DNA from 2 places in the Candidatus Villigracilis affinis genome. Region 2 is predicted to be linked to the other one. Evidence: a T-box and tRNA genes for the amino acid it is inferred to sense, from the RefSeq annotation. Region 2 holds a T-box; the other holds one or more tRNA genes.

The links. The T-box of region 2 lies ahead of thrS (threonine--tRNA ligase). A T-box ahead of a tRNA ligase gene usually reads a tRNA of that ligase, here a tRNA-Thr.
Positions count from the first base shown of each region.
Region 1: it has a tRNA-Thr gene. The T-box ahead of thrS (threonine--tRNA ligase) is inferred to sense a tRNA for this amino acid. The anticodon was not compared.

Region 1 covers NZ_JADJKT010000025.1:66,010-70,859, forward strand. Annotated here, with positions in the region: gene nusG (transcription termination/antitermination protein NusG) at 1-133, opposite strand, end outside; gene secE (preprotein translocase subunit SecE) at 152-370, opposite strand; tRNA gene IPI86_RS11585 (tRNA-Trp) at 435-507, opposite strand; gene rpmG (50S ribosomal protein L33) at 544-714, opposite strand; gene tuf (elongation factor Tu) at 736-1,935, opposite strand; tRNA gene IPI86_RS11600 (tRNA-Thr) at 1,982-2,054, opposite strand; tRNA gene IPI86_RS11605 (tRNA-Tyr) at 2,111-2,193, opposite strand; tRNA gene IPI86_RS11610 (tRNA-Thr) at 2,243-2,315, opposite strand; gene IPI86_RS11615 (hypothetical protein) at 2,457-3,248, shown strand; gene IPI86_RS11620 (hypothetical protein) at 3,284-3,520, shown strand; gene acpS (holo-ACP synthase) at 3,623-3,988, opposite strand; gene IPI86_RS11630 (pitrilysin family protein) at 3,997-4,850, opposite strand, start outside.
Region 2 covers NZ_JADJKT010000009.1:61,356-66,205, forward strand. Annotated here, with positions in the region: gene IPI86_RS06575 (hypothetical protein) at 1-1,076, shown strand, start outside; gene thrS (threonine--tRNA ligase) at 1,155-2,963, opposite strand; T-box leader at 3,131-3,365, opposite strand; tRNA gene IPI86_RS06585 (tRNA-Val) at 3,447-3,520, opposite strand; gene IPI86_RS06590 (class D sortase) at 3,583-4,494, shown strand; gene IPI86_RS06595 (hypothetical protein) at 4,507-4,671, shown strand; gene IPI86_RS06600 (class I SAM-dependent RNA methyltransferase) at 4,756-4,850, shown strand, end outside.

The DNA of each region.
Region 1 (4,850 bases), on a different contig from region 2:
TCTGTGTATCGGAGCTGCGAGCAGGCTTCGGGTCCGATGAAGAAGCGGAATCAACCACAGGAGCAGATTGCTCCTCGGTCTGTTCATCCATCGATTCCTGTTCGAACTGCTCTTGCGATTCCGGTAAATCCATCAGATCCTCAATTCAAACCTAAAGTCCAAGTACCAAGTTCACCAAGATATCTGCAAAATAATCTATGAGCGAAAGGAAAATTCCTACGATCACCATCACCGCCAAAACAAGCAAGGTAAGATGTCGCGCTTCCGGCCAGGTAGGCCAGTTTACTTTACGAAGCTCGCCGGATGTTTCGCGGAAATAACGCTGAATGGCGTTTTCGCTTTTCTTGACTTTCTTCTCTTTCTCAGCCAAGGTAATACTCCTTCTATGGTTTTACGGCTAAAACGCCGCACGAAGCGCGGCGTTTTGCCACAGGCAGGCCAGGTAGGAATCGAACCCACAACCGCTCGTTTTGGAGACGAGTGCTCTGCCAATTGAGCCACTGGCCTAAATATGGGTGGGGATTTTACACCCCACCCTTACTCTTACTTGGTTTCGCGATGCTGAGTGTGCTTCCTGCAGCGCGAGCAGTACTTGTTGAACTCCAACCGATTCGGATCGTTACGGCGATTCTTTTCGGTGGTGTAATTCCGCTCTTTGCAGTCATTACACTGAAGTGTAATCACGGGGCGGATATCTTTCTTCTTCGAAGCCATCTTGCTACCTTACTTTCTATATTACTCGAGGATCTTGGTAACGACACCCGCGCCGACGGTGAGACCGCCTTCACGAATGGCGAACTTGGAGCCCTGCTCAAGAGCCACGGGCACAATCAACTCAACGGTCAGGTTCACATTGTCACCCGGCATGACCATTTCCACGCCTTCAGGAAGGGTGATGTCTCCCGTCACATCCATCGTGCGGATGTAGAACTGCGGACGATAACCGCTGAAGAATGCCTTGTGACGACCGCCTTCTTCCTTCTTCAACACGTACACTTCCGCGAGGAACTTCTTGTGCGGGGTGATCGACTTCGGCTTGGCCAATACCTGGCCACGCTCCACATCTTCACGTTCGATACCGCGCAGGAGCAGACCTACGTTGTCTCCTGCCATGCCTTCGTCCAACTGCTTGTGGAACATTTCCACACCCGTACAGACGGTGCTCTTGGTGTCGCGCAAGCCGATGATCTCGATCGGCTCACCGATCTTGATGATCCCGCGATCGATACGACCAGTTACCACGGTGCCGCGGCCTTTGATCGAGAACACGTCTTCCACAGACATCATGAACGGCTTGTCGGTGTCACGCTTCGGTTCGGGGATGTATTCGTCGATGACACGCAGCAACTCTTTGATCGGAGCATATTCCGGAGCGTTCGGGTCGGTCGAGGCGCTTTCCAAGGCCTGCTTGGCAGATCCACGCACGATCGGGGTGGTTTCGCCGGGGAAGCCCTGCTTGCTCAGCAGTTCGCGCAATTCCAGTTCTACGAGCTCCAGCAATTCGGGATCGTCCATCATGTCCACCTTGTTCAGGAAGACAACGATCGACGGCACTTCCACCTGGCGAGCCAACAGCACATGTTCGTGTGTCTGCGGCATCGGACCATCCGGGGCTGCCACTACGAGAATGGCGCCATCCACCTGGGCCGCACCAGTGATCATGTTCTTGATATAGTCGCGGTGACCGGGCATGTCTACGTGGGCATAGTGACGCTTGTCCGTCTGGTATTCCACGTGCGCAATGTTGATCGTGATACCGCGTGCTTTTTCTTCAGGTGCATTGTCGATCTGGTCATAGGCTCTGAAATCTGCCTGCCCTGAGAGGCCTGCCACCTTCGTAATTGCCGCTGTCAATGTCGTCTTGCCATGGTCAATGTGTCCCATGGTCCCTACATTCAGATGCGGTTTGCTGCGATCAAATTTTTCCTTCGCCATCTCTCAGTCTCCTTTTTATATTTACATGAATGCTTTTCAGCAACTGAGCCCTCAACGAGATTTGAACTCGTGACCTCACCCTTACCAAGGGTGTGCTCTGCCAACTGAGCTATGAGGGCTTGACGTGCTGTTTTCCCCGCTTACGCGGAGAGTGCCAGCAAAATTGCTGGTCAGGTGGGCAGTGAAGGATTCGAACCTCCGAAGTCTTCTGACAACTGATTTACAGTCAGTCCCCTTTGGCCACTTGGGTAACTGCCCAGGATAAATTGTTACTGATCACCAACGCTTTTTCAATTAGCAATCATTGAGCCGACGACGAGACTTGAACTCGTAACCGCCCGCTTACAAGGCGGGTGCTCTACCGATTGAGCTACGTCGGCGAGTGATTAAGCAGGCGGATTATACCAAAACAACGCTCAGCGTCAAGATTATTGCACTTTCATTATTGACCCAATAGTTGGCATCTTTTGCATCTTGACATCCAAACCCAAAGGTTGTATTATTAGAACAGGCGTTCTAATATGGATAATACAAACCGTTTTACCTTGATGATCGATGCGTTAACCGAGCTTGCAAAAGAAGAGCAAGCGAATCACGCTTCGCATAAACCTGAAACTGGTCTGCCCACATTAAGCACTATCCTCGCCGACATCACTCCACTGCCCGACGAAGCGCTTTTCCTTGGTCTTGCAGAAGATGGCCTGCCGGTGTTGCTCAATCTTTATGATCCCATTCCCGGCCCCATTCTTATTGTCGGCGATCAAGCCTGTGGAAAAACAGCACTCCTGCAAACCATTGCCCGCGCCGTGGAATTGTTGCATTCTCCATCAGATGTTCAATATTGTATTGTCACATCCTATCCGAATGAATGGATCAATTTTCAAGACCGTGAAAGCAACATAGGAATTTATACCACGCAAGACAATGGCGCACAAGAACTCATTCAATCTCTGGTTGAATGGGCACACAAGAATAAAGACGATGATCGCACTTTTTTACTCCTGCTAGACGATCTTGAATTCCTGACAAAACTTGACCAGCAGACCGAACAAAGTTTGCGTTGGCTTCTGTTGCGTGGAACATCCCGTCGCATCTGGCCCATCGTCACGCTCAACGCAAGCCGCGCACAAAACATCGAAACATGGCTCGGCTTTTTCCGCACACGCCTGTTCGGTAATATTCAGAACCTGCAGGACACTCATTTGGTTGCAAATGCATCCAATGAAATACTAAGTACACTAGCGGCGGGTTCGCAGTTCGCCATGCGCGAGGGCCAAAACTGGCTCAAGTTCCTCTCACCCGCCATTGACTGATTCACCTGTACAACATAAAGAAAGGAAGGCTTATCATGCACACCGGAATGTTATGGTTTGACAATGATCCGCGTACCACATTGAGCATTAAAATTCAGAAGGCCATGGATTTTTATAACAAGAAGTTCGGCCGCATCCCAGACCTGTGTCTTGTTCACCCCAGCATGCTGGACAGCGGCCAAAGGCAGGTGGAACTTGGTAAGCTGGTCATCCGTCCCTACAAGCCTGTCATGCCTGGCCACCTTTGGATCGGCGTTGAGGACCAAAAATAATTGAGATATGGTGGACAACTCCAAGTCCTTCGCCATTCCCATATCCCAATCGTCCTTGCCAACATCCCGCGAATACTGGTCGCGGGATGTTTATTTATAAAATCAACCAACAGCTACAACAAAAGCAATGGCCTGTGTCTCTGTATGGCTGATGCTCACAGACCAGATTGACAACCCCAGCTTATTCGCCAGCCTCTCCCCTTCTCCATGCAAATAAAGATGCGGCGCGCGATTCTCATCACCGCGAACTTCGATATCCAGCCAACTCACGTCACCAATACCAGTGCCCAGTGCCTTGGCTACAGCTTCTTTCACAGCAAACCGCGCTGCAAGGGAGGAAAATCGTCCAGCACATTCGCGCTGTTCCGTCTCAGTAAAAATCCGCGCGACAAATCGTTCACCATGACGGTCTATCGCTTCACGGATGCGTGTCACTTCTATAAGATCCACACCAGTCGCAAGTTTCATGCCAAAATCTACGGTCCCGCCGTTGATATGACCAACCGATTCGGGTCAATGTACTTACGCGCGGTTTCCAAAACACTATCACGCGTCACACTACGCACCACACTTTCATAACGCTGGTAATAATCCATGCCAAGTTTATAACGCTCGATATTCAAAAGCGCACTGGCAACGCCGCCGTTTGACTCAACTGAAAGCGGCAAACGGCCAATGTAATTCGCCTGACTATCTGCAAGTTCATCCTTTGTCACGCCGCTTTTTACGAATTTACGCAATTCTTGTTCGATCAGACCAATGGCCTTCTTTAGATTTTTCGGGCTCACACCAGCATTGACCTCCCAAGTGCCGGGACCGATTCCCGCGCTCAAACTTGAGGATGCGTGATACGCAAGCCCAGACTTCTCACGCACCGATTCGCCAATACGTCCCATCATGCCAAATTGACCTAGAACAGAATTACCCAATGACGCAGCGTAAAACTCTGGATCGTTACGTTTTGGCCCGATCATTCCAATCACCAGATCAGATTGTGACTTGCTGGCAAGGACATGATGATGTCTCACAGTTTTCTTTATCGGCTTATGCGGAGGCAATGACGGCGGCAAAACCTGACCTGGAACCTGCCACCCGCCAAGGACACGTTCCACCGCTGCAACAGCTTTCTTCGGGTCGATCGCACCCACGATTGCAATGACCATGCCCCTCGGTCCGTAGTGAGCGCGATGAAATTCCACCAAATCTTTTTGGGTGATTTGTTCGATCGTCTCCACGTATCCATCTGCTGGCCTGCTGTAGGGGTGACCATCGAAGAGCATGCGATCGAAAGCCATGGCAGCCATGTCCGAAGTATCCTGCTCGCGAATGG
Region 2 (4,850 bases):
GCCTTACCATCGGAAATTCCCTGCCCGTCGGGTCTGGCCTGGGCGACCCCGGACATTTTATTTCGGTGGTCAGATTCGAAGGCGAAGTTCCTTCGGGCAAATTAACGGTACAGGCCTCAAACCCGGTGGTGGCGGTTTCTGGCAACTGGCAGATTCAGTGGGGCGTGGAGAATCTCCCCATTGAGGAATCTCCCACGCCGGTAGCAGCGGATCAAACCTGCCTGACGCGTGATTCTTGGCAAGCGGCATTGGACAACTATCAGCCTGCTCCCGCCGACCTTGCCAAAAAGCTGCTCGTCTACGGAGCACTCGGCGATAATTATTACGACTACGATAATTACGGAAGTTTCATGACCAGCACTGATGGCAAAGACAAACAGATCATCTCGCAAGGCGTTTATCCCTCGCTTTCGCCGGATGGAAGATACGTGGCTTTTGCCTGGGGTGAAGGTTTGAATCTTTTCGACTTCGCAAGCGGCGGACAAATTCACATCCCCAACACAACCACCGATGACAATGTCCCGGTCTGGTCACCGGATGGGACGAAGATCGCTTTCAGCAGCGGAAGCGACCTCAACCTATACACCATCAACCCGGATGGCAGCGGTCGAACGCGTGTCATCAACGAAAATGGCGATGAGCAATTGGTGGATTGGACTTCCGATGGAACCGGCCTGATCTATGGCGTGAATGTGGAAGGCGGCATTTCCCTGCGGAAAGTGGAGATCGCCAGCGGCGCGGTCACAGATTTTTTCATCATCCCTAATCATCGCGCCTATGAAGATTTCGCCATCTCCCCCGACGGAAACCGCATCGCATATCATGCGCGTGAGAATCTCCAGGATGCAATTTACATTTCCAATCTCGATGGTTCAAACCGCAGGCTATTCGCTCAAATGGGAAATTGGATCGTCACTGCGCCGTTCTGGTCACCAGATGGCAACTGGCTGATTATCGTTATGCGCTCCACCGACCTCCCCGACCGTCCCACCGAACTGATGCTGGTCAACGTGAACGACTGCCGAATCCATCCAACTCCGCTAAGTGTGGAAGCAATCTACGGGTGGATCCAGTAGAGAGAAAAAATAAAACAGGCGGAGGAAAATCCTCCGCCTGTTCTTTTACGGTCTATCGTCCGTTGTCCACGGTCTGACTTACAACTCGCTTGCTCTTCTCGCAATCTTATCCTTCGCACGCTCTGTAAACTCAGCCAATGAAATATTGTTCTGCTGACTTCCGTCGCGCACGCGGAGCGAAACTTGTCCAGCCTGCATTTCATTATCACCGACCACGATCATATACGGCACCTTCATCAACTGCGCCTGGCGGATCTTGGCGTTCATGCGTGAGGCGCTCAGATCTGAATGAGCGCGGATTCCGTTTTCACGCAATTCCTTCGCGATCTTTTCTGCATATTCATTCTGCGCATCTGTAATTGAGATGACGCGCACTTGTTCCGGCGAGAGCCAAACCGGAAAGTTACCCGCGTAATGCTCGAGCAGGAAGCCAACCATGCGTTCATGTGTTGAAAGCGGGGCGCGGTGGATACACAGCGGAATTTCATCCACGCCTTCCTTGTTCGTGAACTTCAAGTCGAAGCGCTCTGGTACGGCAAAGTCCACTTGATTGGTCATCAGCGAAAATTCGCGCCCGATGGCTGACCAAACTTGCACATCAATTTTTGGACCATAGAATGCAGCTTCGTCTTCGCGTTCCACGTATGGCACGCCGCCGTTATTCATCGCCCGGCGCACCATCTCTTCCGTCTTGAGCCATAGGCGCTCGTTGTTCACATATTTTTTGCCCAGTCCCGCCTTGCTGTGCAGGGACAGGCGCATCACGTACTTCTCGATCCCGAACAGTTCAAAATACTTGCGATATAGCGCCACCACACCCATGAACTCCTGTTCGAATTGTTCCTCCGAGCAGTAGATGTGAGCATCGTTCATTTGCATCGAGCGCACGCGCATTAAACCAAACAACTCACCTGATTTTTCATAACGATAGCACGTACCGTATTCAGCGAGGCGCACGGGCAGGTCGCGGTAAGAACGTCCCTTCGAACCGAAGATCTTATGGTGCATCGGACAGTTCATTGGCTTGACATAATACTTTACGCCTTCGATTTCCATCGGCGGATACATGCTCTCGGCATAATAGGGCAGGTGCCCCGAACGGATGAACAGATCTTCCTTTGTAATAATTGGCGTTTTAACGCGCAAATAGCCAGCCTTGTCTTCCATATCCTTGGCGAGTTTTTCGAGTTCCTCGATCATCACGCCACCGTTGGGCAGCCAGAGCGGCAGGCCAGGACCGACTTCATCGTCGAAGATGAAGATTTCCAATTCCTTGCCCAGCTTGCGATGATCGCGCTTCTTCGCTTCTTCGAGCTGCTGCAGATATTCTTTGAGTTGATCCTTGCTCTCCCAAGCCGTACCGTAGATGCGTTGCAGCATCTTATTGTTCTCATCACCGCGCCAATACGCGCCCGCAATGGACATTAACTTGAAGGCATCCTGTTTGATCTCTTTCGTGGTTTGAACATGCGGACCACGGCACAGATCTGTGAACGTATCCTGCTGATAGATCGATATCTCAGGCGGCCCATCCAGCGGGTTGCCGTATTCGTCCGTGCCACCTTTTTCGAGGCCTTCGATCAATTCCAACTTATAGGGCTGGTCGGCAAAAATCTTTTTCGCCTCCTCAGCAGAGATGACCGTTTTCTTGAATTCATGCTTGCCCTGCACGATTTGTCTCATACGCTTTTCGATCTGTTCCAGATCTTCGGGCGTGAGGTTGCGCGGCAGGTCAAAGTCATAATAAAAACCGTTCTCAACGGGAGGGCCAATGGTTGGTTTCCCATCAGGGAACATCTCCATCACCGCCTGCGCCATCACATGCGCTGCAGAATGACGGATTCTGTATAACTGCGTATCTTCATAACGTTCTGTTTGTAATGCCATTTTTACTTCCTTTCTTAATACTCGCACAATACGAACTTTGGTTTGTTTCTGCTTTCCAGGGAATTTCGCGCCTCGGAGAAAAGCAGTTACAAACCTCCGAGCCGCTGACGAGTATGGATACGAACTTTAGTCATAACAACCTCCAAAAAACAAAAAACTCTCGCCCATCACGGGGCGAGAGTTTGATCTCACGCGGTTCCACCCGAATTGTATGTTGACATTCATTCAACACACCACTCTTAAGCCTCTAACGGAGCAACCCGTTTCCCTTACTCTCTTTCGATTTCAAGGTCACGCTCGCGAGTGGTTTTCGGTGATTGTTTCTTGAAGAGGCTCTCAGTCTCTGGCTTCTTCTCTCTGTCAGAACGATGATCACGTACTCGTCTCGGTCAACACGTTTTTTTAATCGTTGGTTCGTATTATATGCTGATTCAAAAGGCTGTCAAGCAAAACAAAAAGTCCCAAAATGGGACTTTTTGTTTGTGGGCGAGATAGGGCTCGAACCTACGACCTCTGCTATGTCAAAGCAGTGCTCTAACCAACTGAGCTACCCGCCCGAAGGACTGACATTATACAAGGTGTCCCAAAAATTGACAATCCCCTGTATAATCCCAGCGACATGGCTCGCAAGAAAGCACCCGAAGATTTATCCGTCGAGGAACTGCGTCGACTGCTGGTTGAAAAACGCCGCGGCGCGCGCAAGGAAAGACTGGAAAACTTCCGCCGCACAGGACGCGTACTCTCGGTCACGCCGGAACCATCCGACTTTACCTCGGATCGCTCCGCGCCGATCGTTGATACAGCAGAAGCGGCATCCTCCACCCCGGAACCTGCTCCTGCAAACCCGCGCCGCAAGTTCATGGATCGTGTCCTGCTGGGCGTGGAAGTGCTCGCCGTCCTCGGCCTGATCGCTGTATTGATGAACAGCCTCGGCATGCTGCGCACACTCAACACCGAAGTGGCATCCGCGCTCAACCCGGAGACCGTCACACCGACACCGTTGGTAATGGCTGTTGTGTTACCATCCGGTCACACCCCACCCGATGCGCAGGGAAATACACGGCCCAACGAAGCCGAAATTCCCGAACATCTGCGCCCCATGGTGCAGTCGCTCGTGAACCTGCCCGTTCCCACCGCCGCACCAGACCAGGCGGTCCGCATCCAGATTCCCGCGCTCAGCATTGATGCACCGATCGTTCAGGGTGATGGCTGGGAACAACTCAAAAAAGGAGTCGGCCAAAATATCGGCTCCTCAAACCCAGGTCAGGATGGAAACGTCGTGCTTTCGGCGCACAATGACGTTTACGGAGAAATATTCCGTTATCTCGATCGACTCGCGCCCGGCGATCAAGTCATTGTTTATACACAACAACGGCAATACACCTATGTTGTAGACCGCACAATTCTTGTCGAGCCGACCGCCGTGGAAGTGATGGCATCCACCGGCACACCGACCGTGACACTGATCTCGTGCTATCCATACCTTGTTAACAAACAGCGCATTGTTGTCTTTGCGCGATTACAAAATTAGGAGAAATATAAAATGGCTACAAAAAACAAAAGACCAACCCGCGTCGGGGCTGCCCCACAACCAGCAGTTGAATTCAACCCCGATTACACACAAGTCAAGAAGGACCTGGCTCGCATTGGCTTGCTCTCGGGCGCTTTCTTTGTTCTGCTGATTGCGCTTTCCTTCGTCATAAAATAGTTATCGCGCATACGGAAAGACAAACCCAGAAAAGAGGAAAGACGGATTCCGGGCTTTTCCTCTTTTTTTATTTCCAAAACAAATATGACCCAACCTGTGTTCGACATCCTGCTTGAAAAATTGACCTACGGCGGCGAAGCCATGGGGCGCCTCCCCGATGGCCGTGCCGTGTTCGTGCC